Regions from separate parts of the Sulfurovum xiamenensis genome, predicted to be linked through region 2. Evidence: riboswitches for the same ligand, from Rfam matches in the RefSeq annotation. Region 2 holds a riboswitch; each other region holds the start of a gene.
What was found. Region 2 has a riboswitch for cyclic di-GMP ahead of PF327_RS02370 (S8 family peptidase). Riboswitches for the same ligand answer to the same signal wherever they lie in the genome.

Region 1 (7,492 bases), on a different contig from region 2:
ACTAAATTAGAGTCAAATCCAGGACGCACTACAAATACAGGATCTGTATTAGGATCACTATCTAGGTCATATTTTTTACCTGTTTCATGTCCGTAGATACGTGTAAAGTTCGTCGTGTCTGAAGCATCTACGATCGCTGCATTAAACACTGTTCCTGTGGTTTTACCATCAGTAACTGTTTGATTTTTTACAGTTCCATCTGTAGCTGAAATAGTTACCTTACCTGTCTCATAACTTGCAAAGTTTTGAGAAGCAATAGCACTACCGTCAAGATCAGCTACTTTTCCTGGGAAGTCAAGGTTTGCACTTCCGTTTTCCATTACTGTGACAGTTGGATCTTGTGAGTTATCCAGTGTTTTACCTGTAAGTGTTGCTAATGTATTAGTAGCATCTGTGAATGTGGATATACCACTTGTAGATGTTGGTGTGAGTCTATTCCCTTCTGCATCTGTAACAATGAGACGTGTAAGCACTCTTCTCATAGGATGTGCTCCTGGAAACATATGACCTGTTTTATTTGATAATGTTGTTGAAACGATCAAAATATCTCCCACTTGCCAAGCATTAACACTTGCATCAAAACCACTTTTTATTTTTGCAACTGCTGCAACTTTGTCTCCACCTGTCTTTGAAGCACCCAGGAATCCATGTGAATTCAACCATTTACCAACTACCGGACTTTCATCCCTTAGGTTTTCCGGATCTGCCGGGTCAAAGTGTGGTGTTAAGGCAGGGTTATCTGCAAGGGTGAACAGCTTGTCAGGTCGTGCCCATTGGTGAAGTACCGTACCTTCGATCTTCTCCATATGACACTTTTGACATTTTGGAGAGCTCATCGTGTCATCCATATTGTTATCACCACCTGTTGTGACTGCATTCCATGTAGAACATAATTCCATAAATTTTCCAGCACCATCTTCTCCACCTGGTACTGCTGCACCCGCACTTCTTTGGTGACAAGAGAGACATAACGCTTTTCCATGATCTGCAAAGTGATTAAACTCTGAACCATCACCACTGAATGCAGGGTTCAAATGTGCATCGGCAAAGTTTGGATTAATATAGGCTGATCTGTTTGTCTCATCAGTTTCATTCTCATTGGAGATACCTGTGACACCAAACGGTCCATAGAACGGTCCACCCGTAAAGTGTACTTTTCCATCCGTACCATTGATATCTTTTCTTGCCATAGAGTAACGTCCATCTTTCGCTCTATTGGTGGTATCTGTTGCATCACCTAATGCAGTATAATCTTTTGGTTTCTCAGGTCCCCAGAGTCTAAAGAACTTGTTCATATCCGGATTAGTTGCATCAGTACTATAACTGAGTATATCCCCAACATCAGCTTTAATCGGTCCATGTGGTCCTACTCTCATAGTATTTGCTAATGTGTATGTATCTCCTGATTGCATCAAACGAGGTGTCTCTATACTATGACAGAACGCACAGTTAATACCTTCACGGTTTGCCTCATGTCCGATCTGGAATGTAGCTTTATAGACCACATTTTGGTGACTGTTTGCAGCGATTACAGCAATCTCTCCATTCGCATCATTCACTTCATGTGTACTTTTCAATGCAAGTAATTCTGAATTATTTATATCAGTGGCATCTTGCAATTCTGTAACAGTTACCTGTACATCGCCAGCATAGTAAGCACTTGGAGCATGACACTTGATACAGGTTTGGGCTGCACCACTAAACATATTTTTAGTCCCAATTCCAACAGAGGCTTGTTCATATAATATATCTTTTGTCTCACCAATTTTTGCTAAATGAGTACGTAAGAAATCCTGAAACTTACTTTGGAAAATAGGATCCGTCCATGATTTTCCATGCATGGAACCTTTCCATGTATCGTACAACTCATTGTGACAGTTCTGACACTTTTTATCGGCACTGTCAAATAGAGTATGATTAAAATCTACACCAGTATGATATTCAGCAGCTGCAGCTGATAGAGGTGATACACGTGTACCACCAGTATAGTCCACATAGGTAATATTCTGATCTGTGACTATCTGATACCCTAACTCACCTGGAGCAGGATCACTGTCCGTAATAGTTGTTACCGTGGATGTGCTGCTACCACCACCACATCCGCTTAATGAAAACACAATGCCTGTACCCAGCACGAGCATTAATGATTTAACATTTAACTTCATTCTTCTTCCTTTTAGTCTAATGTTTATTAAGACACTGAGTGTCCACCATTAGATATTAGAATACTAATATCTCCCCCTATGAATTGATATAAAACAATCCATTTTAATTTTAAACTATAAGTGTTAAGTAAGTGTTAAATAAAACTTTATCTTATGATAAATTATTTTGAAGAAGTCAAATTCTTACATTGCTTTTATCAGTATAAAGATCAAGTATGACAATATGTCATATATTTGAGGATGGATTTTGAAGATCGATATAATGGAGATAGATATTTTATGGAGGACAACTTTTGTTTTTGCATATCGATATAGACAGTTTTTTTGCTTCTGCAGAACGTTCTGTAGACCATAGGCTTAAAGGTATACCTATGTGTGTAGGATCCCGTAGCAACCTTGAGATATTTAACAAGAAACGCACCTATATCAAGCTTATGAATGATAATTCAGGGGCCTTTGTGACTCCTGTATTCTACAGTGATAAAAAGAAAACATTCGAGTCTTATTTTGTAGATGAGATAGAGGGAAGAAAAAAGATACGGGGCATCGTGACCACTGCTAGTTATGAAGCTAGATCATGTGGGGTGAAGACAGCCATGCCCATTGCCCAGGCTTTACAGCTTTGTCCTCAGTTAACGGTCGTGCCTTCGAACTATCCGCTTTATCATAAGCTTTCTCATAAGATACATGCATTTATCTCTGCACATATACCCCAAGTAGAGCAGTATAGCATCGATGAGTTTTTCGGAGATGTCAGCGGATGGAAGAGAGATGAAGAGGTGTATGTTTTCGCTCAAGAGTTGCAGTCAAAGATACTTGAGTATTTTGATATTCCTGTTTCTATAGGTATTGCCAAAGCAAAATGGATCGCTAAACTGGCAACAGAATCTGCCAAGCCTTACGGTGTGTACGAAGTGAAGGATATAGATAGCTATATAGAAAAGATTCCTATCAAAGAGTTTCCGGGTATAGGAAAAGGATTTCAAAAGAGGCTTGAATCACATTATATCTCTACACTGGGCGATATAAAACGGCATAAAACACTTTTTGAATCATGGAAAAAACCCGGTATTCAACTTTATAGACGTGTCACAGGAACAGACAATGAAGGTATCAGCAGCAGAGGGGAGAGGAAGTCCATAGGGATCAGCCGTACGTTTGATGCCATACATGACCGTGATGAGATCAAGAGACGTATTATGATCATGGCAAGGCATATCATCTATATGGTGATGGCTATGGAGGTGAATCCTACAAGCTATTATCTGAAGATAGGGTATGAGTATGGTGGCAAAGCAAAAAAGACACTGACTGTGGACAGAGTCTTCTCTGAAACACTCTTTAAGTCCATGCTTTCAGAGATGTATGAAGAGATGGTCCAGCCCAATAAAGGGGCCATAAAACTGACGTTGAACGTTTCAAATTTTGCTTCACTTAACCTGAAGACACTTTCACTGATAGATTTTTATGAGGACAGTAAAGAAAAACAGTTACATCAAAATATACATGCGTTAAGAACACGTTTTGGACTAGATATCATCAAAACAGGAAATGAATTCTAAAATAGTATCAAATATATTTAAGTTGTTAGTGTTTCATGCTACAATGCTGTATGAATTTAAAAAGACTGTTCTCGACAATAAAAGAGCTTCAAACGGTTGATGACTCTGTGATCATCGCACTCTATACACTTTCAACTAGAGCACTCTTGGTTGTTGTTCTGTTAGCTATTTTAGTAATTATAGCTTTATACCCAGTACTTCATGGAAGTATCCTGGTATGGGCACTGAGTCTGATGCTCTTAACGGGATATAGACTTTATTCTGCGTATATGTTTAAACAAAACCCTAAAAAATACTCCATGGCATTATGGTACAAGAAATTTATCTTTGATGCAATATTAACCGCACTTGTTTTCTCAACATTAGGTTTTATTTTTATACATCAGGTGGATCCCTATTATCAACTTTATATCGTTGCAGTACTTTTAGGCTTGTCTTTAGGTTCTACAGTCTCTTTATCGGCAGATGCACGACTCAACATCATGTATTCAGCTATTCTTTTATTGCCTCTTATCTATTCAATGGCATTTCTTTATGATACACCTTTGCATATCATACTTACAATTTCATTGATCTTGTATTTTCTTGCACAAGCGACCAATATCTATAATATGTATAAACAGAAAAATGCTTTTAATACGTTGCAATCTGAGCATATGCTCTTAAACAGTTTGTTTAAAAATGCACCTCTTGGTATCTTTACCTATGATAAAGACCTCAAGGTACTGGAGTGCAATGAACAGTTAAAGAAACTCTTTGAGTATGAAACAGATGAGATCAGAGGTATGGATCTTCATCTCCTTCCGGATAGAGATATAGTAAAAGTATTAGAAAATGCCATTATAGAGGGAACAGAGTCTTATGAAGGTCCCTATGTATCTCTAAAGAATAAGTCTTTTTGGATCGATGCCAAAGTGTTTTCTTTTACCGATCTGGATAATAATATTTTGGGTGGCGTAGGTATGATAGAGGATAAAACGAAAGAACATACCGCCTTAATAGATCTTGAATATATGGTGCAGCATGATGTACTTACAGGTTTGTTAAATCGTAGAGGTTTTAGAATCTATATGGAGAACCTTGTAACGAGTCCAAAACATCAAACATATTTTTCCATACTTTTTTATCTTGATCTCAATCAGTTTAAAAGCATTAATGACTCTTTGGGACATCAAGTTGGAGATGATGTTCTTCTTGCTGTTTCTAAACGTTTGACCAATCTTTTAGGAAAAGATTGTATGGTAAGCAGATTAGGGGGAGATGAATTTATCATTATCATTCCACATGTATCAGAAGATAAAAATATGGCAAATCAAGAAGCTGAAGAGTTTTCTAGAGAGATACAGGATCTTTTCTTAGAACCATTTATTATAAAAGAGATGCATTTACATATTAAATCAAGTATTGGTATCGTGCTTATGGATCCTGGTTATAAGGATATCGTAGAGATCATAAGACATGCTGACCTTTCAATGTATCAAGCAAAGATTGATAATGGACATATCGCCTATTATGATTCCTCTTTGGACAAACAACAAAAAGAGCTATTTATACTTCAGCATGATCTGATATATGCAGTCAAAAATAATCAGTTGGGTCTCTTTTATCAACCGGTTGTTTCCATAGATGGTAATATCGTGAGTTCTGCGGAGGCACTTGTACGTTGGGAACATCCGACAAGAGGGTCTCTCTCACCACAGGATTTTATACCATTGGCTATGAAAGCAGGTCTGATTTCACAGATTACATGGTGGGTTCTTGATACTATATGTCAGCATATATCTCACTGGAAAAAAGAGAATAGATGGAATCTTGAGTATATTTCAATGAATGTCAATGCACAGCAATTTGTAGAAAATGATTTTGCTAGAGAATTTCTCAAAAAGTTAAAAGAGTATGGACTGGAGACTAATGACATTATGATAGAGATCACAGAACGATCACTGATTGATAATTTTGATTATACAGAAGATGTCATCACTGAATTACGGAGACAGGGAGTAAGATGTGCCATCGATGATTTTGGTACAGGCTACTCTTCTTTATCTTATTTGAAGAAGCTTTCTTTCCATACATTGAAGATAGATAAGGAATTCATAAAAAATATCGAAACCAGCGCTAAAGAGGTACATCTTGTTTCAAGTATTTTGGGTATAGGAAGACAATTTGACTATAACATCGTTATAGAAGGTATTGAAAATGAACAGCAACAAGAGCTGCTGAGAGAGTTAGATCCAAAACTTAGGTATCAAGGATACCATTTTTGCAAAGCCATTGATGCAGAAGAGTTTAGTGAACGTTTTTTAACATAGTTACATAAATTCTTATGTTTTTATCTCCCTTTCATATTTATGTCATTAAAGATGTATCTAATTTTTGATTCTATATAATGCTTTTGTTTATCGTAAAGAGACTTTTTAAATATTGTTTGTTGTGCCAAACTTGTTGTGAAGCAAGGACGGAAAGCCATGGGTCTTAACTTTAAGATCGCCAGGTTGCCAAATACCATATGTGTGTATGATGTATGATTCTGCCTTTTTCCTACCTGTTTTAATTGCAAATATTATTTAATTCAATTTATTTTGTTGTGCCAAACTTGTTGTGAAGCAAGGACGGAAAGCTATGGGTCTTAAAATATTAAGATCGCCAGGCTGCCAAAATGAATCTTACTTCTTTTGTGCAACATTCAATTACACTAAGGATATTTATGAAAAAATTTCATGCTCTGATCGGTATGATAGTATCGTTCACACTGATGACACTTATCTCTGGATGTGGAGGTGGTATAACTACTGACAGTTCTGCTAGTACCGCTAGTACAGGTACAGTTGCTCTGCGTCTAACAGATGCACCTACTGATGATAAAAATGTAAAAGGTGTGTATGTAACTTTTGATGCACTGCGTTACCAATATGCAGATAGCAGTGATGGTTGGCAAGATGTGGACCTAAATGAATCAAGAACCATTAATTTACTCGATCTGCAAGACGGAAACACGACACTATTAAATAAAGTTGAGTTACCCGCAGGAGAGATAGATCATGTACGTTTTGTACTCAATACAAATGAGTGTTATGTTGATCTGGTTGTTGGTGGCATGCAACCCTTAGAAGTTCCAAGCGGTGATCAAACAGGCTACAAAGCAATCGGAGGATTTACGATACCAGCCGGTGGTACAGTGAATGTTACAGCTGATTTCGATGTAAGAAAATCTGTGACTGTGACCGGTAATGTTAAGAAGAATGTAAATGTTACCTATAAGTTAAATCCTACTATCAAGATTATTGATAATATAGAAGTAGGTGAGATCAATGGTACAATGACATTGAATTTAGATGAAAATGTTTCATCAGTAATTGTCTATGCTTACGAAGATGGAAGCTGGGATTCTAATGAATCAAATGCAACCAATAATTTTGGAAAAGCAATTTTAAGTACAGATGCTACTGACGGAAGCTATACATTACCATGGCTTACTATAGGTACATATGATCTTGTAGTTACTTCACAGGATGTTAATGGTACTTTTAAAGACATCTTAGGATACTTTGATGATATCGTTGTATTGCCAGGTGAAACAACAAACCAGGACATTACGGACGAAACAATATCAACTACACTGCCTTAGGCCACATATTCCTCACTTATTAGAAGTGGGGAAACTCAATAAATAAATCTTAGCCTATGATTCTTCTTCACGCTCAAAGAGCTATTTAATCATTTATCTTATATAATAAGCATGTTTTATACGTTAAAGAGATATTT
Region 2 (12,365 bases):
GAGGTCATAATGAGTATCACATTTTTAAAATCAGAGACCACACCATTGTTATCTGTCAACTTCGCACCATCCATCACCTGAAGTAGAATATTCATGATATCAGGGTGTGCTTTTTCAATCTCATCAAGCAATAAAACCGTATGCGGGTGTTTTTTGATCATCTCGGTCAACAATCCTCCCTGCTCATACCCTACATATCCTGGAGGTGCACCAACCAAACGGCTGATACTATGTGCTTCCATGTACTCACTCATATCCAATCGTTCAAAATGCACATGCATCGTTTTTGCAAGCTGTGTCGCAAGTTCTGTCTTACCGACTCCTGTAGGACCTACGAACAGAAAACTTCCTATAGGTCTATTGGGTGCATTGAGCCCTGCATAGGAACGTTTGATCGCCGTTGTCAATGCAGTGATCGCTTCATCTTGTCCGATGATATGAGAAGCCAGATCTTTCTGAAGTGATTTAAGTTTCTTCGTATCATCCGTACCTATCACCGTTGAAGGAAGCTTCATGATCTTCGCGACACTCTCCTCAATATCTTTAGGTTTGACTGTGACACCCTCTTCTCCTCTAAGCATAAAGTGCGCACCCACCTCATCGATGATATCCATCGCTTTGTCAGGCAGGAACCTGTCATGCAGATACTTTACAGAAAGGTCGATAGCTGATTGTAGTGCCTCATCCGTGAATGTGATCTTATGGTAATCCTCATATTTATGTTTGATACCCTGCAAGATCGTCATTGTATCTTCAAGACTTGGCTCTTCCACATCCACTTTTGCAAACCTACGACTGAGTGCCTTGTCTTTGTCAAAAAAGTTTCTAAACTCTGCATAGGTCGTTGCCCCGATACACTTCAGGTCACCACGTGCAAGTGCAGGTTTAAGTAAATTGGATGCATCCATGCTTCCGCCGCTTGTTGCACCTGCTCCTACCATCGTATGGATCTCATCGATAAATAAAATGGCATCTTTCTCTACAGTAAGTTCCTTAATGATACCTTTGAGACGTTTTTCAAAATCACCTCTGTATTTCGTACCTGCAACCAAAGAACCCATATCTAGAGCAAACACTTTTGAGTTTTTAAGAATCTCCGGCACATCTCCTTCAGAGATCTTCAGCGCCAAACCTTCAGCAATAGCCGTTTTACCTACGCCTGGCTCACCCACAAGCAGAGGGTTGTTCTTCTTACGTCTACAGAGCGTTTGCATCACACGTTCTATCTCGTCTACGCGACCTACCACCGGGTCTATTTTGCCTGTTTTGGCCAAGGCTACAAGCTCTACGGTAAACTGTTCTAAAAGAGTCTCTCCCTCTTTCTTCTCTCCTGTACCATCTTTGACTTTATCATAACGATGTGAGATCACCTCAAGTATATCTACACGGGCTATACCCTCTTTTTTCATCAGGTACACCGCATAGGAGTGTTCCTGCATAAAGATTGCTGCTATCATATCACCGATACTGGCCTCTGTCCTACCTGCACTGTGGATATGTGTCATCATATCATTGATAGCACGTGAGAGCGCTACAGTCTCAAATGGTTCTACCGCTTCTTTCAGCGAAGGGATGGTCTTTGCAATATGCTCGGTGATACCTGTCTCCAATCTCTTAAGATCTGCATCAAGTATAGAGAGTATCTCTTGACCCGCTGGACTTTTTACTATCGACAAGAATACATGTTCTACGGTTAAATATTCATGTCTGTTCTCTTTAGCATATCCTACCGCTGCCTTAAATACATCATTCAGTGCAATACTAATCATATTAACTATCCTCTTCAATGGTTGCGAGTAATGGGAACTCATTTTCTTTGGCCTTTTGCTTGACCTGCTGTGCTTTAGTTTGTGCTATCTCAAAGCTATATACACCACATATAGCTTTATCTTTTTCATGTATCTGCAACATGATCTGTTCTGCCTGTGTATGTGTCTTATGGAAGATCCCCATCAGGACTTCCACAACAAAATCCATACTCGTATAATCATCATTGTGCAGTAACACTTTGAACATTTGTGGTTCGTGTAACTCTAAATCTAGCTCTAACTCTTCTTCAAACTTTGGCATCTTATGTTAAAATCCTCATAAATTATTCTATACTATTATACAAAAAAAATGGAGAAATGCAAGTGCAATCACTTTTCATCACCGCCACAGGCACGAATATTGGCAAAACACATACCACGGTTCAACTCGTTGAAGCTTTTGCTTCCAAAGGTTTATCTGTGGGTGTATTCAAACCTATCGAAACAGGTGTAAATACCCTACCTGCTGATGCCAGTTTACTCTTAAAAGTTTGCCAAAAGGTAAACAAGAATTTCCTTGATCTTACTCCGGAAGATATCACTGCGTATACTTTTCCCCTCCCCGCAGCCCCTTTTTGTGCGGATACAGAACAGATCATTGACCTAAACAGGATCATGGAGAAGTACAATGAGCTAAGGCAACTCTGTGACATCCTTCTGGTTGAGGGTGCGGGTGGCCTTATGGTCCCCGTGACAAAAGAGTATATGATGATAAACTTGGCTAAAGATCTCAATGCAAAAGTTCTTCTGGTCACCCCGAGCAAACTGGGATGTATCAACGATACACTCCTCTCTATGAGTGCACTTCGAACCTATGATCTGGAGTTTGACTGGTGTGTAAACCTCTTTGAGGACAAAGAGAGTTTTGCTGAAGTCACACAGCCTTTTTATGATGCAGTCTTCCCTGACTGGTGGAGTGTTCAGGATCAGTTAGAACGATATACAACACTTATAGTTGATAAAAAATAGATTAATAAAAATCTAATGCTTTATGATCGTAGCACAATACATATACTAACATTGCGAGGGATACGCTAATAATGTTAGCATCACTACATACTTACTTATCTTTACTGAAAACAAAGATTACATCCTTTAAAACATCAAAGAATATACTCCATAAGTCTCTTTATTACAGTACATTTATTCTATGGAAAGTTACAAGTATTCCCTACCGATTTTTGTTTAGTGCGGAGTATCGGTCACTTATTTTATTAAAATATTTTAAAGGAGAGTATGTTCATCAGATATCAAACTATACAACATACAACAGATATCCAGATATTTTTTATAAAACTAAGGAGTTAATAGGAAACAAAAAAAATATCAAAATACTTTCCTTTGGTTGTTCAACAGGCGAAGAAGTATATACACTTAGACAATACTTTCCAAATGCATTGATTATCGGTGTTGATATTAATAAACACAATATTCAAAAAGCTATATCTAAAAATAATGACCCTAAAATTATTTTCTCGTACAAAATTGATGAAACCATCCAAAACAATGGACCATTTGATATCATTTTCGCTTTAGCTGTTTTACAAAGAACACAAAATAGACATGCAAGTACCTATGATAGTAGTCATATATACCCTTTTAACAAATTTAATACACAGATCACACAATTAAATTTCTATCTAAAATCAAATGGAATTTTTGCCATAGATTTTGCTGATTATCTTTTTGAAGATACTGATGTTGCATCACAGTACCATGCTTTAAAAGGATCACATAATGTTATTTCTGATCGATTAATGTTTAAAGCAAATAATCAAAGAATGAAAAATAATGTCTTACTACATCGCATATTTCTTAAAAAATAATTTGAATATATTTCAATATGCGCAATCATTTATGCCCTAAAAATTTTTAAAGACCCATATTTTTATAAATATATTTTACCATCAATCGGATATAATACAAAAACTAAAAAGGATCAAAATGCAACATTTGGTAGATACCACCACCCTATCTGATACACAAATACAACAACTACTTCATGATGCCAAAGCCTTTAAAGCCCAACGTCCTTCCCAACTGCTTAGAGACAAACTGCTTATTACCCTTTTCTTTGAAGCTTCAACACGTACACGCAGTTCTTTTGAAGTCGCGGCCAAAAGACTAGGTGCTGCTGTCGTGCACCTTGATCCGGGTAAAAGTTCTACTAAAAAAGGGGAATCTCTCGAAGACACCTTTGCAAACCTTTGTGCCATGGAACCAGACGGGGTCATCATCCGTCACTCTGAAAATGATGCACCGGGGATCTTAGCTGACATGCAGATGACTTCTGTCATTAATGCTGGTGCAGGCAACTATGCACATCCGACCCAGGCACTCCTTGATCTCTTTACCATGGTCGAACATTTTAATGGTGACATACAGGGGAAGACCATTGCCATTGTAGGTGATATAATAAGCTCACGCGTGGCAAGCTCGGGTATCCGTCTGCTTACACGTATGGGAATGAAGGTCATTTTGATTGCCCCCAAACCTTTTATGCCCAAGAGCGACCTGCCTCAATATGAAACACTTGAAGATGTCATAGACAAAGTGGATGTCATTATGTCTCTTCGAGCGCAACTGGAACGTCATGCTTCTCCTATCTTTGATGATTATCAGGAATATGCACAACACTACTGTATCAACCACGAGCGTTTAGGAGATAGAGATATACTGGTACTGCATCCCGGTCCGGTCATGAGAAACATAGATATCTCTGATGCAATGCTTAAAGATGAACGATGTAAGGTACTTGAACAGGTTAAAAATGGAGTCTATATGCGTATGGCTATCTTAAAACTTCTTTTATTGGATTCATAACAGATTCCTACTTTTTTTATTCTCAAGGTTTTATATTTACTTATTTAATGATAGCGAGGGAGCTCTTTATGACATGGCTTAATAAAGACAATGGTTTTGAACGGATCAACACCCTTGCTAAACAACGTACCCCTTTTCTTTTTATCATCTCTTTTGACAGTGAAAGGATCTTCGCCAAATCCCTTAATGAGCTGGATGATGACATTTTTTATAAACTGGAAGATTGGCGTAACTACCCTGTACAGAAACGTACCGAAACATTCACGTTCTCCAGATCTCCTGTGGATTTCATCACGTACAAAAAAGCGCTCGATAGCGTACTCGAAGAGATACGTTCTGGCAATACCTATCTGCTTAACCTCACATTCAGAACACCTATAGAGAGCTCTTTCACCCTTAAGGAGATATTCACCTATGCCAGAGCTAAGTTCAAACTCTATTTTAAAGATGAATTTATCTGCTTTTCTCCGGAACGTTTTGTAGAGATAGAAGAGAATATCATAGCCACCTATCCTATGAAAGGAACTATAGATGCCCATCTGCCAAATGCAAAAGAAACCATTTTGTCCGATAACAAAGAGATGGCAGAACATGTGATGATCGTCGATCTTATGCGTAATGACCTGGGTATCATCGGTTCAGACGTCAAAGTAGAGAAGTTCCGATATGTCGAAAAGATCAAAGCGGGGGAAAAAGAACTCCTGCAGATCAGTTCCAAGATCACAGCAGTGCTTCCTGATAACTGGAGAGATCATTTGGGTACGCTTCTCAGCCAGTTACTTCCCGCAGGTTCAATCTCCGGGACACCTAAAAAGAGTACGGTCAATATCATCAATCATGTAGAGAATTTTGAGAGAGGATTCTATACAGGTGTCTTTGGTGTTTTTGATGGTAAATCCTTACGGTCTGGCGTAATGATACGTTTCATTGAAAAAGAAAATGAAAAGCTTTTCTACAAAAGCGGTGGAGGGATCACTATAGATTCTGATGCCAAAAGTGAATATGACGAACTGATAGATAAAATCTATTTGCCCTTAGAGTAAAAGAAAATACAACTCTATGCTACTCACTTAAACGTTTCAACGTTGTTGCAATTTTTCCCAAAATTTTGTACACTGTTTTCTAAAATTGTTGAAAGGTGTATCATGTCTAAAGTTTTTTCAAACATTCTTTTCTCGCTTTTTTTACTGCTTCAAAATAGTGCCATAGCAGACGAAAATGAAACCAATGGTACCCAAACAGAGGTCATCCAAGAAAAGCAAAAAGTACAAGAGCCTAAAAAAGAACTTTCCGAAGCACAAAAAGAAGCTATCGCTGCAGAAGAGGCCGAGTTGCGTGAAGCAGGAATGGAACCTGAGCCTCTACCCGAATAAAATTAAGGACATCCCCTTGTGGGTCTGTGTATCCATACATAGTCCGGGTCATCCTCTACTTTGGAGAAATAGAGTTCTCCTGACTCTCTCCACGGATCTATGATGATCCCCTCTTTGATTTTTCCGCCTTTGTCTACCACCACCAGGGCATTATGTTCAAAAAAGTATTCTCCCACATTTGCACCTACTAAATGAAACTCAAAATCAGGATAGTGCTTCTTGGATAAATAGAGATACAAAGCATCACTCCAATGGTAACAAAGTCCTTTTTCACGTACACCCACAGTCACTAAAAAATTGTGAAACTGTGGAGGATAGGTCATTTCAAACGCTTCTGTCAGTTGTCTAGTTTTATGAAAAATATCTTTGGAGAGCTGTATCGCTTCACTTTGTGGGATAGTGCTGTCCATTGACTGAAAAAGCAGTGAGAGTTCTCTGATCTTGTTTTGTGATACTGTAGGGACAGTCACTGCACACCCTGCTAAAAAAAGAAAAAGGATGAGGAATTTAAAAGAGTATCTGTGCATAGTGATCTGGAAGATAAGAAATAATAGCTAAGATGAGTAGTACCATGGTACTACTATAAACCCATATCCATTTTGGATCTTTTGAAAGTACAAAACCACCTATAAATCCTACGATCAGTCCTCCGATATGTGCACTCACATCTATGGAAGGGATAGAAAATCCTATCACAAGGTTGATCGCGATGATGATACTAAAGTCTTTCATAAATGCTTTGGTATGTGAAGCTATCTTTTCTCTATGTGCCAGAAAAAATCCTGCCAATGCACCAAAAACACCAAAGATCGCACCAGATGCACCCACACCTACAGAGACGGGGTGTATATACAAAGAGACAAGTCCACCAATGATCCCAGAGAAGAAGTAGATGCTTAGGTATGACTTTGTATCAAAATACATCTCTGCACCACGGCCTACAAGATACAAAGAGAACATATTCATCAGAAGATGGGTCATACCGCCATGCAGGAACATGGCAGTCAACAGCCTCCACCACTCACCTTTAAGCACAGTCAATGGACCAAACAGTGCACCCATATCTACAAGCACCTGCATATCCATATCACTCAGACTCTGGCTTAATAGTGCAGAGAAAAGATAGACTACGCTACTGGATGCCAGCAGTATATAGGTAAGTCTGTAACGTTGGATATCACCCTTCATAGATAGCATCTGCGAAGATCACGCCATCCACACCACCTCTGGCAATCTTGCTGATCTCTTTTTCACTATGAATGAGCACAAGAATACGGGTATCAAAAAGATACTCATTCGCTATAGGCTGGATCATCAATGCATCATCTTCTTCACAGATAATATATTTTGCCCCTAAAGCATTCGCAAACAGTGCATCTTCCAAATTATTGGCTACGACTGCAAAAGGTACATTGTTTTCTTGACAATGTACAGCATAGGTATGAGAGTCAACTAAAGGTTCCAGTAAAATGATATCATCAGCCTGACTCTTCTCAATACCTTTGATAGAAAAAACTTTAAAAAAACGATTACTTTTTATCCATGGGTGTCCAATAATGATCATGTGTATTCCTTTATAGTTTTATGGTGTACATTCTGGAGAACAGTAATACTTACCGCTTACAATGATACTCTCTTTCACTGTCACATAGGTATGGCATGTTGCACATTCCACAAGTGTATCATCATCCAACTTTTTATCATGTGGGCTTTTCCCAAATGTCGGAAGTTTTCCGCCAAAAAACTTGTAGATAAGCACAGCGGCAATAGCAAAAATAAGTAGTTTTAAGATCATTCTTCAGTCTTTATATAGAGGTAATTTCGTTGATTTTTTTGTACTATATCATATCTTAGCTGATGTTGTACATCTTCTATCTCATCAAATACACGTGACCCTTTATAAAAGAGATACTCAGTGTGTGTATCACTGACCTTAGAGGTCAGATCTAAAAGCAGTTTTGTATTGGTCACTGCACGAGAACTGATCATATCAAACGCATCATGCTCCACGCTTTCAACCCGCTTGGCTTCTACAGTGACATTAGAAAGTCCCAGGTCTATGGCAGCATACTTTAAAAAAGAGACACGCTTCTTAAGAGGCTCGGAAAGTACTACCTTGGTATCGGGCTGTGCTATCGCAAGTACAAGCCCAGGAAATCCTGCACCAGTTCCTACATCTAACAGTGTTTTTGGTTTTTTGATAAAAGTCAAAGGGTAGAGTGAATCCACGATATTCACATAGATGGCATCGACGCTTTTAGCTCCCGTAAGATTATGGATCTGGTTCCATTCATTCAAAAGTGAAGCAAAACGCTCTAGCTTTACGATGATCTCACTTGACAGTAGGATCCCTTCTTTATCTAAGTGTTGTGACAGATTCAATTTGGTGTTACCTCTATCAACCCACTCACTAGTAGCTTATTCACAAAATCAGAAAGATCTTTTTCCAATACTTCTTCTTCCACATCGTACTGTTCCAACATAGCATTAAACACCTCTTGCAGAGTTCCATACTCCTGCATCGCCTGCCAAATAGCCGTACCTACTTCATCCAACCCGAAGTAGTTTTCACTCTCCATATCCAAAAGTACCATTTCACCGTCGACTTTTTGTGCGAAAACCGTCTCTACAAATATCACTGTTTGATTGAGGTTCATGTTATTTCTCTTATTTTTGATAAATTATAGCATTTATTTGAGTATAGGAGTATAAGTGTACTCACATAGATAGGTTAAAATTTAGCTTTTTGTATTGAACTTTCCACATTTAGATGATTTCTCATAAAAAATAATGCTAGATTCATGTATATCATAAATATAATTTAAGATTTTAAGAGTCATTTAATCGGAAATATACAATAATTTGTAATGTTTATATAAAAACTAGCTCTTTTTAAATATTATTTTGTTGTGCCAAACTGGTTGTGAAGCAAGGACGGACAGCAATGGGTCTTACACTGTAAAGATCGCCAGGTTACCAAATACATATCTATGTATTCCCTCTTACTTATCCTTTATTTTATCTCTATCAAATTTTATTTAATTCAATATTATTTTGGTGTGCCAAACTTGTTGTGAAGCAAGGACGGAAAGCCATGGGTCTTATACTATAAGATCGCCAGGTTGCCTAAATAAATTATATTATTTTTAACAGAACATAAAATATGATTATTGTTTTTTGGGAGAAAGTTATACATTTTTAGACTTTCTTTACATTCATTTGTTATGATTCCCCGCCAAATCAAATAGAAATGATAGTAAAACTATAATTTGATGTTGAAAATAATTTATTATTATAGGAGATATAATATGCGAAACAATAAATTCTTTAACCTTTATGCCATCCTTTTGTCTATATTGACTTTTACCTCGGCAATGTTTGCATCACCTGGAGAAACACCACGTAAAATCATCGTTTTCCAAAAAAGTTTCTCGAATAAAGCTGCGCAAGTAGACTTAATAAAAAAAACCGGTGCGATACCCATCAAACCGCTGAAGATCATCAACGGTATGGCAGTCTATCTTCCGGAGCAGGCACAAAGTGCACTTGAAGAGCATTTAGGTGCAGAAATCGTACGTATCGATGAGGATATTATAGTGCATGGAACTGCTCCGGGTGGAGGAGAACAACCACTGCAAGAGCTTCCGTGGGGCATTGACAGGATCGAAGCAGATATCGCCTGGGGAGACTCCAACGGTACTATGGTCAATGTTGCCATCCTCGATACCGGAGCTAATCTCGATCACTTGGACCTGATCGACAATATCAAAGGAAACTATAATGCCATCAGTTCAAGAAAAAGCGCTGCAGACGATCATGGCCACGGGACACATGTCACAGGTATCATCGGGGCAGTGAATAATGCTATAGGTGTTGTCGGTGTGGGTCCACAGGTAAATCTTTATCCTGTCAAAGTTCTTGACCGTAAGAACGAAGGATTTTTGTCTGATATTGTTGACGGGATGCAATGGTGTATCGACAATAATATGCAAGTGATCAATATGAGCTTTGGTTCTCTTGCTACAAACCAGGCATATCACGATGCATTCATCGCTGTCCATAATGCAGGTATTGTACAGGTCGCAGCTGCTGGAAATACCGGTGGTGCTATTCTCTACCCGGCAAAATATCCTGAAACAATCGCTGTCTCATCCGTCGACTTGGCAGATCAGCTGGCTGCAAGTTCAGCAAGAGGTGCAGAGATCGATCTTGCTGCACCTGGCGTAGGAATTAATTCTACTGCAATCGATGGATTATATACAACGATGAGTGGAACCAGTATGGCAGCACCTCATGTTACAGGAGCAGTTGCATTGTTGCTCGCTACAGATGGAACACTGACACCAAGTGAAGTCAAGGTAAAACTGAAAAATACAGCTGAAGATTTGGGATTACCTACTATAGAACAGGGAGCAGGTCTCATTCGTGCGGATCTAGCGATCCAATAGATATATTACAAGTGTTGAGAAGTATTTTCTTTTCAACATTTGTATAAAATGCAAAATATATGACTGCTTTTAATGATTAGGCAATTCTTAACATTCTATGTTAATGGTGGAGAAGGTGATATCCTATGAAACTTGTCCTACGGATTTAGGTGACCCATCCGGATGGCCATTATTTTCATTATTACTTCCTATCCCGCCCAATGTTTTATTGACCTGTAATTTATTGATGGTAGGCTTGTTCCATCTCTTACAAACTCTATTGAGTTCTGAATTTTTCAACATTTTTTATACCTTTTGTATGCTTCAATAGCTAATATCAAATTTGTAATTGCGGTAATTGTACCATAATCTGATTTAGATAAACTGTCTTTAAGGGAAAATTCAGCGATGTCATGAAAAATGGAATTTAACTTAAAATATTCATTTTTCTTATCTTTAATACTATAGTATTGCATCCATTTAGTTTGGGCTTTCTGAGATATTTCCATATATTTTTCCACTCTTTTGGGCTCATATTTTGTGTTTGACCAGATCATTTCATCTGGTAACAATCCATCAATAGCCTGTCTAAATAAAAATCTGCTTCTACCTTCTTGACGAAACATTTCTTCTGGTACACCAAGAGCAAATTCAACGATCCGTTTGTCAAGCAACGGATAACGATATTCTATTTTATGTGAGACCCCTGATGTATTCCAGGACTCAATTCTAGTTTGAATCAAACCATCATAAAGCGCATTCAACATATTGTTTCGTACTCCAACGGACATTAACAGTTTATAGTTAGGACCCAAAGCTTTAATTGATTTTTTCATAGACGGTTTAATATAATTTAATATCCTGTTAAACCTGCAGTAGGATCCACTATATATACGGTAAAGCCAATCAGGCATAGAAGGCAGTATCACTTCTTGGTAAAACCTTTTAATAAAACCTAAAACCGGATATCTTGATCTCAATCCTTCTACACGTAATGCGTTATACGCTCTTTTAAATTCTCCCCTCCAAAAAAACCCTGCGATATATCCATAGCTGTTATTTGAAATGAATTCATCACCACCGGTTCCAGATAAAATCACCCTAATATTCTTTTTGTTTACATATTTCTGTATTTGATGTTCATACCAGAAAGCTATGCTATCACCTTGTGTTATATCAACTGTTTGGTACAATTCAAAAATGTCTTCTTCTGACAGATCAATAGCCTGATGTTCAATATGTTCAAGTGAAGCAATCTTCTTGGAATTCCCCCATTCAAAATAATCCATATCTGTATCTTCATTTAAGACAGGGGTCCAATTGAATCCAGTCAGCTTATAGCCATTTTTACCCAGTTGTCTTGCTGCCAATACAGCTATTGAAGATGAGTCAATACCCCCACTTAAGTGCGAAGCAATTGGATAAATAGAACGAACTCTCACATTTACTGCCATCTCCAATAGCTCTTTTGCACGATCTATGTATTCATCTAAGCTGTTATAGTGAATTTTAGGACATTCTTCTGCTTTCCAATAGGTATCTTCTTTGTTCTCATCTACCATAATCGTAATACTTGTTGCAGCGTGTAACTTGTATATATTTTTATAAAAAGTCATATCTAAATCTGATAATAAACCAAACTTCAAATAATGAGCCATTGCATCATCATTGAGTACCTTTTTAATATCAAAATGGGACAAAATAACTTTAATTTCATTTGAAAAAATAAACTTATTATCATCCACATAATAATAAAATGGTTTTATACCTATATGATCTCTGGCACAAAACATCTGCTGCTTTTTTTCATCCCATATCGCAAAAGCAAAATCACCCAACAGATACTTTGGACACGCTTCACCCCATTTCTCATAGGCAGAAAGAATAAAATCACTGTCCGTTATCTGATCTATCGGACTATCTGTCATTTCAAG
Region 3 (12,365 bases), on a different contig from region 2:
TAAACTAGATAAAATAAGATCCGGTTTCAACCTCTGAAGAGACATATATGAACTGATCGTATCAAGGTCTTTATGACCTTTTTTTTTCAATCCTCTCTCAAAGTCACTAAGCGACCCATCACTCCAGTCTGATTTTGCATGCCGTATAAGATATAATGTTTTGATGCTCCACTCCTATGCTCTATTTTAATACAAAACCAAACCTAAACCTTTTTAGACTTGATTTCATATTAGGATGCGGTAGACCATAAATGAGCTTACAGCTCATTCATGGCTTTAGACATGCTTTGTACAGTCTTCTCCATAATCATTTTTCCAAGGGCTACATTCCCGTCATCCCTAAAAATGGCAAACGTTGTAAGTTTGGAAAAATTGTCTCCGCCTGCATCTCCAGAACTATTGATAAGGAAAACATGTCCATCTTCCGTTCTAGACTCTACCAAAGAGGCATCAGCAAACCCCACGTCCAAAGAAGATTCAGAGATCATTCTAAATGCATCATTAAAGATACTTGCTGAATATGCGATATCTACACTTGTGTTCTCTTCATCCATATAAAGTGTTTCACCAGAAAAGTTCAATACTGCAGATCCTAAATATCCGTTTACAGAACGTAATTTTTTCATTGATTGGTCAAATTCGATCATTGTCTATCCTTCTATTAACTGTTTTGAATTTTTTGCATGGTTTCGTTGAATGTAGCTAAGCTTCCGTCATGATCTTTTAAAAATGCTTCTAAGAGTGCCAAAGATGCATCCATGCCACCGTTCTCTTCTGCAGCAAGCAACTCTTTATATAAAGGTTCGATCACAGATCTTGCAGATGCGGACATCCCTCTTCTGGTTGAAACATAATTTCTGAATGATTTATCTGGGTTTGTAGCAACTTTTATATGTGCGAATACCCAATAAAACCCTCCATCTTTAGAGAGATTTTTCACAAATGCTTTGACATCATTCCCTGCTTTGAGACTATCCCATAAATATTTGAAAATAATTTTTGGCATATCCGGGTGACGTACAATTGAATGCGGTTTGTCTAAAAGTTCTGCTTGTGTATAGCCTGCTAATTTAAAAAATATCGGATTTGCATAGGTGATATTACCTTCTGCATCTCCTTTTGAAACAACAATATCAACACTTTTAACTTCGTGTTCTAGATCTATTGGTTTCATGCTCATAAGATAACTCCTTGTAAAAATATAATGCTGACCTTTATCGGCACAGAGGTTGAAAACAATATAACTGAATGAAAAAGAATAGTAAGAATCTATGGTAACCTGGCGATCTCAAAAATAAGACCCATGGCTTTCTGCCCCTATCTCACAATAGGTTTAGCTTTTTCAATGAAGGTATATGAGCGCGAAGTATATAGCTACCTATCTTTTCAAATACTTAATAATTGCAGTATTTATGATAAATTGAGTGATTTTATTATAATTAATATTATTGAAAATATTTGAGGATAATCATGAATTATATTGATGATTTAACGTGCGATTTAAAGCGTCTTTAAAGTAGATATTAGGAGGAGGATTTTTAATGATAAATAGCGATTAAATGGACCCTTTATGTCATCAATTATATAAAAGATACGACTCAGAACCACATTTTTTTTATCAAAATGATCAATGCGAACATATAAAGTGCTAAAAGTGCCATCTTATGATGTTTCGAAGTCACATGATCTTTAAGCCAGATACCCATAGCTACACCGATCAGTGAAGCTACAGCGACCATCAAACCATTGTTAAAGTCTATCGTCCCGCTGCTCAATCGGCTTATCATCCCGGCTACCGAAGAGAAGACTACAAAGAACAACCCTGCACTGACCGCTTTTTTTATAGGGTAATGCAATACTCCTACTAGAAGAGGTGTGAGTATAATAGACCCCCCGATACCCAGTGTAATGGAAAATATCCCAATGCCAAGACCAATACTAAAAAGCAAGGCTTTATTCAATGTTTTACTCTTTCCATCATCCTCATGATGCTGTGAGAAAAAAAGTCGGAACAGAGCAAATATTAACAGCCCAAGAAAGAGAAACTGCAGGATGATATCTGAGATATAGTGTGTGACATACCCGCCGATGTATCCACCTATAAAGCCTCCAAATCCGACAAAGATCCCCTCACCGATGATCAAAGAACCTTTTCTGAAGTTAAGAAATGAGCCGTAAATAGAGCTAAAGACCATTTGAATGATGGAGATACCGATGGCATCTTTAGTATCAAAACCAAGCACTAAAAGTATAGGTACAAGGATCATTCCTCCACCTATACCAAAAAAGCCTGACATCGTACCGATAAAAATACCGACGAATATAAGTTCTATCATCATTTCCTCTGCTCCAAAAATTAAGTTGGAAGTATAACATTTTTCATCATGTTTACACTAATCTCGCTATACTTAGCGTATAGTATAGTAACGACATAGACAGATGTTTGAGTCTCTATCAAACTTCATGCAAAAAAGGCTGAGAAAAAAATGCTTCTATCACTGCTCTCATCTCTTCTGGATCTTCTATACGATTCACATCATTTCTAAATGCAGAAGCACCTTGATAACCCGCTTTTGAGTAGGAATGAAGGTTTTTTCTAAAAATGATCGCTCCATACTTATCATAATGTTTGATCATTTGGTCAAAATGTTCTAAAACGACCTCTTTGATGAGTTCGGAAGTGGGCTCTTCCATGCCCTCTTTGATCTGTTTGAATATCCATGGCTTGCCTACCGCTGCACGTCCTATCATGATGCCGTCTGCACCTGTATGTTCCAGTACCCATTTCGCTTTGGCAGGAGAATCTATATCACCGTTGGCAATGACTGGTATCGAGACGGTTTCTTTTACCTCCCCTATCGCATCATAATCTACTGCTGCTTTGTATCTGCCTGCCCTGGTTCTTCCATGTACAGCGATGTAGTCTGCACCGGATTCCTGGCATATATGTGCTATCTCTTTATGGTTTTTTTCATTAAATCCCAAACGGAACTTGACTGAAGTATACTCTTTGTTGGAGTATTTTTTGATCGTTTCTATCACTTTACCCATTTGGGGCAGATCTGTAAGCAGGGATGATCCCTGAAGATTATTCACTACTTTGGGTGCGGGACAGCCACAATTGAGATCGATCGTCGTAATACCATCTATGGCATTGATAATTTCCACCGCGCGCTTAATGACATCCAGATCAGAACCCGCTATTTGGATAGCATAGGGGTCTTCTATCGGACTCTTCTCCAACATACGAAATGTTTTCTTTGAGTTATGGACCAAGGCATTAGAGCTTATCATCTCTGAAATGGTCAGGTCGACACCGAATTTCTTGACAACGGAACGAAAAGGGAGATCCGTAAAGCCCGCTAGAGGGGCTAAGACGTAAAGGGGTTTAGTAAAGTCTAGTTTCATTACAAACGGTTTGTATATCGATAATATCTTCTAATGTATATTTGGTGTGCTCTTGTTTGAGTTCCCAGAGTGCTCTGAACTTCATAAATTCGTGGTCTTCTTGTTCATTCAAGTAGGTTGCGACTTGCTCCAATAATTCATATTCGAACAGAAGATAAAGGTAAGCATTTTGTGCCTTAGGGTTTTCAAGTTGATACCCTCTGAAAATTGTCAAGTTCTCATCTGGATTAAAATATTTTTTAGTCACTGAAGCGATTTTAATATAGTCTTGACAACCCATATCAAGTGCCTCTACAAACTCTGAAAGTATCTCAGGTGTAAATTCAAGTCTGTTTTCTTCAGTCACTCTCTCAAGCATGGTAAAAAAGCTTTTCGTATCAAAAACCTTTACATATTTTCTGGCTTTTATAAAGTTCTCTTTGCGGGCAAACAAATCAAGTGCTTTAGCTTTTACTACCTCAGGATATTGTGTTGCAGCTTTGAGTACATCTTCAATGAATTTATCATCAGATTGTAGACGGTTCAGATAATTCTGTGTCAAAATTGGGTTATTCGTACCAAAGACTTTACTCATTTTTTCTTCTTTCAAGTCGACATACTCACCATTTTTTATTTTCTGTATGATATTGACAACACGTGTAAGTCTTGGTGTTAAACCTTCTATAGTATCAGTAATGCCGAGGGATGCTTTACCTAAAAGTGATGCAGAGCTTCTCACTGCATCCAAGCCATACTTTTGTTCTTTTGGCTCATTGATCAGTGACCAGTACAAAGCATCTTCTAAAGTACTGGCATCTTTTTGCCATTTTTTAAGTATAAAATAATTTTTTAAACCATAAATAAACATATGTAACAGAGTAAAGATGAATAAAAGCAGCATAGGTAGAACTATCCATACTGCTACTGGAAAACTAAAATTGATTCCCATCAATTCCATCGCATAATGGTCCGGGTTAACCGTATAAGTAAACGCAGCAATCACTGCCATAAGCGCAAAAGTAACAAAAATATACAGAGCAAGTCTCATTTTATCCCCTTATTTATATAAGCGACGCAAATAGCGTAAAGCTATATATCCACGTAAACACTCTATTCCCTTTATCAGAGAGTTCACCTAAGCTGTTACTTTAAAATAGGAAATCTATTTCGTCTCTTTTTCAGTGATCTCTCGACATGTTATACAAAAACGTGCAAAGTTCTTTACTTCTAGACGTCGTCTGCCTATAGGATCCTCACACATTTCACATATACCGAAAACTCCTGCTTTTATTTTATCTAAAGCAAGTTCAATTTCGTTTAATTCTTTGCGTTGTTGTACTAAAATTGCACTATCTATCACAGCTTCTGCAGAAGCAGCTGCAAAATCACCTTCATCGTTCAACTCAAGTTCTCTCATTCCTTCTAACTCAAGGCTAGTACCTCTAAGGTTTTTTTCTATCTGTACTCTTCTGTCTAGCAATTTATTTTGAAATTCATTTAACTCTGTTTCTGTTAACATTTAATGTTGTCCTATTTATGATATGGGTGATTATGATTAATGGTCAAACCTCTAAAGATCTGTTCCATCAATACAACTTTCACAAGTTTATGTGAAAGCGTAATTTTACCAAATGATATTGAATTATTACATTTAGTTAAAAAATCCCTCTCAAAGCCGTATGCACCGCCAATAAAGAGGTTCACCTGAACGCTATCCTTAAGCAAATTTGCAAATTCATGACTATCTACTTCTTTCGAAGAGGGATCTAACGCTATATTTATACCAGAATCCAAATACTTTTCCAGTGCTTTAGTGTATGATTTTTGAGCAGCTTCAGGTGAAATATCCTGTGCCTTGGCTATTTCTTTGTCAAATACTTCGATGACTTCTACTTTTGCAAAAGGTTTAGCAATCTTTTTATAATGCTCTATCAAACCGGCATAGAGGTTATCTTTTCCTTTTTTATCGATAATGATGACATTGATCTTCATAGGAATACTCTTTCATTTTAGATGTATTTTTCATAATATTTTTGGTATTGTACACTATAGAGTTAAAAGGAGAAGTATGGATCGTATATTATTTGTATGCTTAGGAAACATCTGTCGCAGTCCTCTAGCACATGGTGTAGCGGAGCATATCGTCAACACTAAAGGACTTGAACTTTTCATCGATTCAGCCGGGACAAGTGATTGGCATAAGGGGGAAGCACCCTGTGAACACTCTATTAAGGTTGCGAAGCAGTACAATATTGATATCAGTCAACAACATTCCCGTCCTATAATACAAGAGGACATCACATCATTTAACTATATTGTAGCCATGGATAAACAGAACAAATCCGATTTGGAAGCCTTTGGATTTAGCAATGTCTATCTTTTAGGTGACTTTGGAGACTATCAGGGGGGAGATGTCCCTGATCCTTACTTCTTTGAAGGATTTGAAGGGTTTGATCATGTCTACAATATGGTTTCCGTATGTGTAGAAGATTTTATGGAAAAGGTAGAAAATGGAAGCCTCTGATTACTGTATCATCACGACTACTACAGATTCTCAAGAGAATGCCGATCTCATCACACGTCTACTCTTGGAAAAGAAACTGGTTGCCTGTGTACAATCTACAACCATACAAAGCGCGTACCATTGGGAAGGAAAAATCATGCAGTCTGAAGAGATACACCTTCAGATGAAAACCAGAAGATCCCTCTTTGAAACAATTCAAACAGAGATCGAGCAGCTGCATACCTATGACCTGCCTGAGATCATCATGGTATCCATGGCAGGTGGAAACCTAGACTACCTTCAATGGATCGAAGAGGAAACCACGAACATTCAATCTCTTTGATAATAAGAGATCATAGAAGCTTTTTGGATCGTATGTTTGTTGATCATAAAACCCACCACTGCACTTTTACTCTCTGCTTTTACAGGTAAACTCTCAACATCCAAAGCATGTATCGTAAAGACATAACGGTGTGCTTTGTCTCCCTGTGGCGGACAGGCCCCGCCAAAACCTGCATGACCATAATCAGTCGTTGTTTCCAATGCACCTTTTGGGAGTGTTTTTTTCGCTGAAGCATCTGCAGAGATCTTATGGGTACCCGCTGGAATGTTCACGATCAACCAGTGCCACCATCCGCTGCCCGTAGGTGCATCAGGATCATACACAGTGAGCGCAAAACTTTTTGTACCTTTGGGTGCATGACTCCAGTGCAGTTCCGGAGAGATATTTTGACCATTACACCCAAACCCATCAAACTCCTGAGCTTTCACCAGCTGTCCTTTGAGCGTCTCACTCTCCAAAGTAAAACTCTCGGCCTCTAAAAATGAGCCTAGTATCATCACTATCCATAGATATCGCATCTTTTCTCCTTCTTTTTTACATATCATAGGGTAATTTATATTAGAATACTATTTAGCTTTTTCAAGATAAATCTTGATACTATACGCCTATAGAATAACCTATCACCCTAGATAAAAAAGGATAAACCATGCAAAATGATTTTACCAAAGCAATGCATTTCAGACATGCCTGTAAAGTATTTGACGAAAACAAAAAGATTAGTGATGAAGAGATGCATTACATCTTGGAAGCAGGAAGAAAATCACCTTCCTCTTTTGGTATGGAAGCATGGAAATTTCTTGTCATCACCAATGAGGATCTAAAAGCGAAACTCAGACCTTACTGCTGGGATCAAGTCCAGATCACCTCTTGTTCTCATCTTGTCATCATACTTGCAGGCATCGAAAATGTCAAAGTTGAGAGCGGTATACCTAAAAAGAGATTCATGCGACGCGACATGCCTCAGGAAACACTTGATTTTTATATGGATATCTATGCCAAACACTTGAAAAAAACACTGAGCACAGATGAGAATATCTATGCATGGACAGCCAGACAAAGCTACATTGCTTTGGGAAATATGATGACTGCTGCTGCTTTTATAAGGATAGACTCTTGTCCTATAGAAGGTTTTGAAAAAGAGAATGTAGAAGAGGTGTTAGGCCTGGATACAAGCAAATACCAAGTAGCTGTTATCGTGCCATTTGGCTACAGACTCAATGCACAATCCACTCAGCTAAGAGTTCCTTTTGACGAAGTGGTTGAGTTTATAAAGTAAGATCCTTTATCCACTCTCTTTAGAGTGGTCTCATATCAGAGATAACAAACAGTTCGTAATAGTTCTACATCGTCTCCACATCTTTAATGTCAATTCCCGATAGTTGTTCCATCTTTTTTTCAACCAGGTCTAAAAAAGTATCTCTGTTCTGTTCATCCATATTGGTATGCAGCATTTCCAATATATATTTGATACCGTTTGCATTGATTTTTTTAACACTAGCCAAATAATGCGTAAAAGCAATAAATTTTACATCATCGATAGAATAGAGCTTTTTATTCTCCTCTTTAGGTGGAAGTAAACCTTTCTCTTCATACATCTTCAGCGTTCTTATTTTTGTGGTTAAGAGTTCTGCAATACTACTCAATGGCAATATGTCTTTTTTATTATCTACTAATGCCAATGTTTCCCCCCTTTTATCTGTTTATAATATTTTACACTATTTAGAATTAAACAGCATACACTTGATTATATATATTAACAATTTATTTAAGTCTTTAGTAATATAAATATGTTAATATAGTACGTATTATATGTAAATATTTAACCTATTATTTGTTAAATATTTACATATAATGATGTGAAAAATTAAAATGAAATTATTTATCCAAAAAATCTAAAAAACTATTCAAATCTGTCTATAATAGATATATAGCCTATGAAAAAATAGCTGATAAATAATTCTAAAAAGGGAGAAAAACAACTTGAACATACCAGAAAAAATTGCACAGGATGTAAAAGAAGTTGCCTATCAATGGCAAAAGAAAATACAGGTTTCACGCAAGGGTCAAGAGCAAGATTTTCACGAGATGATGTTAAAAATGTTGAAAAATCCTGTGAACAAAATTTTCCTTATCGAACTACTGGACCAAAGCTTTCGTTCTAACGATCCTGACAGGGTTGCAGACCAGCTGGAGTATATATTCGAAAAATATAAAAGCACAGACTTCTTTTCCCAGTTTGAACAGATCCTGATCTGGCTGTTTCGCGATGTTGGGATCTATCTTACTTCCATCTCCATTCCTCTTTTTGTCAAATACCTCAGAAATGATATCAGTGCCATTGTCATTCAAGGAGAGGATCCTGTACTCTCAAAGCATATACACAAAAGAAAAAAAGAGGGTACCAGAGTTAACATCAATGTGATCGGAGAGATCGTCCTAAGCAAGCAAGAAGCAGAAAAACGAGTAGAGAAATATATCAAACTGCTTCAAAATCCTGATGTCGATTATCTTTCTATTAAAATATCGAACCTTTTTTCACAGATCATTCCACATGCCCATGAAAACAACATACGTCACATATCCGAGCAATTACAAAAAGTGTATAGTGCAGCCATGGAAAATACCTATCTGGATAAGGACGGTAAGGAATACTATAAGTTTGTCAATCTTGATATGGAAGAGTATAGAGATATCCAGATGACTATCGATGCATTCAAAACGGTTTTAGAGATGGATGCCTATAAAAACCTTCATGCAGGCATCGTGATCCAGACTTACATGCCCGATGCTATGATACATATCAAAGAGCTCTATGCTTGGGCTAAAAAAAGAGTGCAAAGCGGTGGTGCACCTATCAAGATCCGTATCGTCAAAGGTGCAAACCAGGAGATGGAACTGACCGAAGCATCTCTCAGAGGCTGGCCGAATGTCACCTACGCCTCAAAAGCAGAATCTGATGCAAACTATAAAATTGCGATGAACTTTTTACTTGACCCGGACGTAGCACCTTATGTACATACCGGTGTCGCATCGCACAATCTGTTTGACCATGCATTAGCTATGCTTTTGGCCAAAGAGAGAAAAGTAGAAAAATATGTCACTGCAGAGATGCTTGAAGGGATGAGTGAGGCAGCCTATCAGGTGCTCAAAGAGCAAGGCTTGAATGTGATCCTCTATGCGCCGACTGCGACAAAAGAGACCTTTACCAATGCCATCGCCTATCTGGTAAGAAGATTTGATGAAAACACCGCAGAACAGAACTTTTTACGACACAGTTTCGGCCTTAAGGTCGATACCCCTGCATGGGATATTTTGGTCAAAAGTTACGACGATGCACTGGCACGTATGGCAACTGTTGATCAGAAACCCTACAGAACGCAAGATAGGAATAAAGAGATCGTCAAAGAAACAATTGATGTGAAACGCTATCATTTTGAGAATGAGCCGGATACAGACTTTGTGCTCCAAGCAAACAGAGAGTGGGCAGAAAAGATCCGCAATAAGTGGCAGAATATCGGAGAAGTAGGTGGATTTAACGCATATCCCGTTGTTAGCGGTGAGATTGTGCAAAGAGATCTGCATGTAGATGTGATAGACAAGAGCCAGTACCACGAGAAGAAGCTGGCAGGACGCTATGCAGAAGCAACACCTGAAGATATGAAAAAAGCCATTGCAACAGCAAAAAAAGACCCGGATGGCTGGAGAACACTGACAGTAGAGCAAAGACAAAAGATCCTGATGGATGTAGCACATGAGATCAGAGTCGCAAGAGCAGACCTTATAGGAGTGGCCGCTGCAGAAGTGGGAAAAGTGTTCACTGAAACGGACGTAGAAGTGAGTGAAGCGATAGACTTTGCAAACTTTTACCCTTACAGTGTAGCAAAGATATCAGGTCTTACAGGTGTTGAAGCCACAGGAAAAGGCGTGGGGCTGGTGATAAGCCCATGGAACTTTCCTATCGCCATTCCGGTAGGTGGCATCGCTGCATCACTGGCTGCAGGAAATACGGTCATCTTAAAGCCTGCAGAAGACTCTATCCTGTGCGGGTACCGTTTGTGTCAATGTTTTTGGGATGCAGGTATCAGTAAAAATACACTCCAGTTCATCCCAGGCCGCGGTTCTGTAGTAGGTGAACATATGATCCCCAGCAGAGAGATCGATTTTACAATCTTTACAGGAGGTGAAAAGACGGCTTACAACATCATTAAGTCCCGTCCGGATATAGCACTGAGTGCTGAAACCGGTGGTAAGGATGCGACGATTGTCACTGCTTTGGCCGACCGTGACCAGGCGATTAAAAATGTGATTGTATCCGCCTTTCACAATTCAGGACAAAAGTGTTCAGCCACTTCACTGCTGGTACTTGAAAAAGAGCTATTTAACGATGAAGCATTTAAACAGACGATCAAAGAGGCAGTTGAATCACTTAAAACGGGCTCTGTTTGGGATTTTTCCAATCGGATCGGTACCTTGTCAAATCTTCCCTCAGGTGAACTTAAAGAGGCCCTCTCCTCTCTTGATGAGGGCGAAGAGTGGCTGGTCAAACCGGATTACGCGGACAGAGGCAATCCCTATATGCTTACACCATCTGTAAGATGGGGAACAAAGAGAAATGATTTTTGTCATATGAATGAGCTTTTTGGCCCCGTACTAAGCGTCATGTGTTCAGAAAACCTGGATGATGCCATCGACATAGTCAATGCAACAGGCTACGGTTTGACCTCGGGTATAGAATCCTTGGATAAAAGAGAACAGGATTACTGGAAAGAACGGATCATTGCAGGGAATCTCTATATCAACCGTGTCACGACAGGTGCGATCGTCACACGCCAGCCTTTTGGCGGCATGAGAAAATCTGCGATAGGAAGCGGTAAAAAAGCAGGTGGTTTCAACTATGTCAGTCAGTTTATGAATCTTGAATATCATGAGACCAACCTTTATGAATCATGTTCAAGCCGGTTTTTAGATCAAATGAGAGTGCTTCTCACAAGAGATACAGTTTTTAATGATGAGTGTGAAGCTGCACTGAGACATATGTGCCACTTTACACACTGGTACGAGGTTGAGTTTTTAAAAGAGCATGACTATGCACATATCAGGGGAGAGAGCAATATCATCCGTTATCTTCCTGTAAAGAGTGTACTGCTTAGGATCGAAGAGAAGGATGAACTTGATGAGATACTCACAACGATCATGGCCATCAAGATGATAGGGGCACAGCTTCATATCTCTATACCGAAAAGATCCCGTAAAGCCGAACTGATCTGGCTTGAGTCCAAACAGAACTCTTTTATTGGGCAAGAGGACACGTTTGCCCGAGATGATGAAGATGCACTGATAAAGAAGATACCTGAAGTACAACGAGTAAGATTCCTGCATCCGGATAACGTAAGCGACACTATCTACAATGCGATCGCCGATAAAGCGATCTATCTAGCCAGTGAGAACTTTGTATCGCATGGCAGACTTGAACTGATGCACTACTTCATAGAGCAGAGTATCTCAAACTCTTACCACAGATACGGAAATCTTGGTATTCAAAGTATCAAATTCGAGGAGATTTAAATATGCAGATAGAAATAATCATATCATTTATAGGCTATATGCTGGTAATGCTGGCAATAGGGTTTTATTTTTACTTTAAAACCAATGATCTGAGTGACTATGTGTTAGGTGGACGCGGTCTCAACCCCAGTGTGACTGCCCTGAGTGCAGGCGCATCTGATATGAGTGGGTGGCTGCTTCTTGGGCTTCCGGGTATGATGTATAGTGACGGGATCGTCGGTAGTTGGATCGCAGTGGGGCTTATTATAGGTGCCTATCTTAACTGGCATTATGTGGCAAAGCCGCTTAGAGTCTACACGCATCATCTGAACGACTCCATTACGATCCCGGATTATCTGGCAAACCGTTTTGAAGATAACGGACATATACTCAGGGTGGTTACTGCAGTGGTGATCTTGATTTTTTACACGCTTTATACTTCATCTGGGCTTGTAGGGGGAGCAAAGCTTTTTGAGGCAACCTTTAATATCGCATACTCAGATGCACTGCTTATAGGAAGTTTTGTGATCGTTTCCTATACTTTCCTGGGAGGCTATAATGCCGTAAGCTGGACAGATTTTATTCAGG

Region 1: it holds a riboswitch for cyclic di-GMP, as region 2 does, so the genes downstream of both, PF327_RS03425 (DUF4382 domain-containing protein) here and PF327_RS02370 (S8 family peptidase) in region 2, are expected to answer to the same signal.
Region 3: it holds a riboswitch for cyclic di-GMP, as region 2 does, so the genes downstream of both, PF327_RS09540 (PAS domain-containing protein) here and PF327_RS02370 (S8 family peptidase) in region 2, are expected to answer to the same signal.

What each region holds. Positions count from the first base shown of each region.
Region 1 is NZ_JAQIBC010000002.1:56,362-63,853, forward strand. It holds gene PF327_RS03410 (hypothetical protein) at 1-2,165, opposite strand, end outside; gene PF327_RS03415 (DNA polymerase Y family protein) at 2,459-3,727, shown strand; gene PF327_RS03420 (sensor domain-containing protein) at 3,778-6,039, shown strand; cyclic di-GMP riboswitch class I at 6,153-6,230, shown strand; cyclic di-GMP riboswitch class I at 6,307-6,386, shown strand; gene PF327_RS03425 (DUF4382 domain-containing protein) at 6,435-7,355, shown strand.
Region 2 is NZ_JAQIBC010000001.1:445,982-458,346, forward strand. It holds gene clpA (ATP-dependent Clp protease ATP-binding subunit ClpA) at 1-1,769, opposite strand, end outside; gene PF327_RS02310 (ATP-dependent Clp protease adaptor ClpS) at 1,771-2,070, opposite strand; gene bioD (dethiobiotin synthase) at 2,127-2,777, shown strand; gene PF327_RS02320 (class I SAM-dependent methyltransferase) at 2,849-3,634, shown strand; gene PF327_RS02325 (aspartate carbamoyltransferase catalytic subunit) at 3,753-4,631, shown strand; gene PF327_RS02330 (aminodeoxychorismate synthase component I) at 4,700-5,674, shown strand; gene PF327_RS02335 (hypothetical protein) at 5,777-6,004, shown strand; gene PF327_RS02340 (hypothetical protein) at 6,007-6,474, opposite strand; gene PF327_RS02345 (rhomboid family intramembrane serine protease) at 6,512-7,201, opposite strand; gene PF327_RS02350 (hypothetical protein) at 7,182-7,568, opposite strand; gene PF327_RS02355 (PP0621 family protein) at 7,587-7,799, opposite strand; gene rsmG (16S rRNA (guanine(527)-N(7))-methyltransferase RsmG) at 7,796-8,386, opposite strand; gene PF327_RS02365 (PqqD family protein) at 8,383-8,661, opposite strand; cyclic di-GMP riboswitch class I at 8,906-8,985, shown strand; cyclic di-GMP riboswitch class I at 9,056-9,134, shown strand; gene PF327_RS02370 (S8 family peptidase) at 9,313-10,452, shown strand; gene PF327_RS02375 (hypothetical protein) at 10,576-10,734, opposite strand; gene PF327_RS02380 (asparagine synthase-related protein) at 10,728-12,365, opposite strand, start outside.
Region 3 is NZ_JAQIBC010000008.1:38,125-50,489, forward strand. It holds gene PF327_RS09530 (SixA phosphatase family protein) at 1-165, opposite strand, end outside; gene PF327_RS09535 (hypothetical protein) at 258-647, opposite strand; gene PF327_RS09540 (PAS domain-containing protein) at 662-1,180, opposite strand; cyclic di-GMP riboswitch class I at 1,271-1,348, opposite strand; gene PF327_RS09545 (sulfite exporter TauE/SafE family protein) at 1,599-2,339, opposite strand; gene PF327_RS09550 (tRNA dihydrouridine synthase) at 2,455-3,408, opposite strand; gene PF327_RS09555 (hypothetical protein) at 3,389-4,435, opposite strand; gene dksA (RNA polymerase-binding protein DksA) at 4,550-4,906, opposite strand; gene PF327_RS09565 (23S rRNA (pseudouridine(1915)-N(3))-methyltransferase RlmH) at 4,918-5,379, opposite strand; gene PF327_RS09570 (low molecular weight protein-tyrosine-phosphatase) at 5,456-5,911, shown strand; gene cutA (divalent-cation tolerance protein CutA) at 5,898-6,233, shown strand; gene PF327_RS09580 (YbhB/YbcL family Raf kinase inhibitor-like protein) at 6,221-6,751, opposite strand; gene PF327_RS09585 (NAD(P)H-dependent oxidoreductase) at 6,880-7,509, shown strand; gene PF327_RS09590 (MerR family transcriptional regulator) at 7,574-7,912, opposite strand; gene PF327_RS09595 (bifunctional proline dehydrogenase/L-glutamate gamma-semialdehyde dehydrogenase) at 8,214-11,798, shown strand; gene putP (sodium/proline symporter PutP) at 11,801-12,365, shown strand, end outside.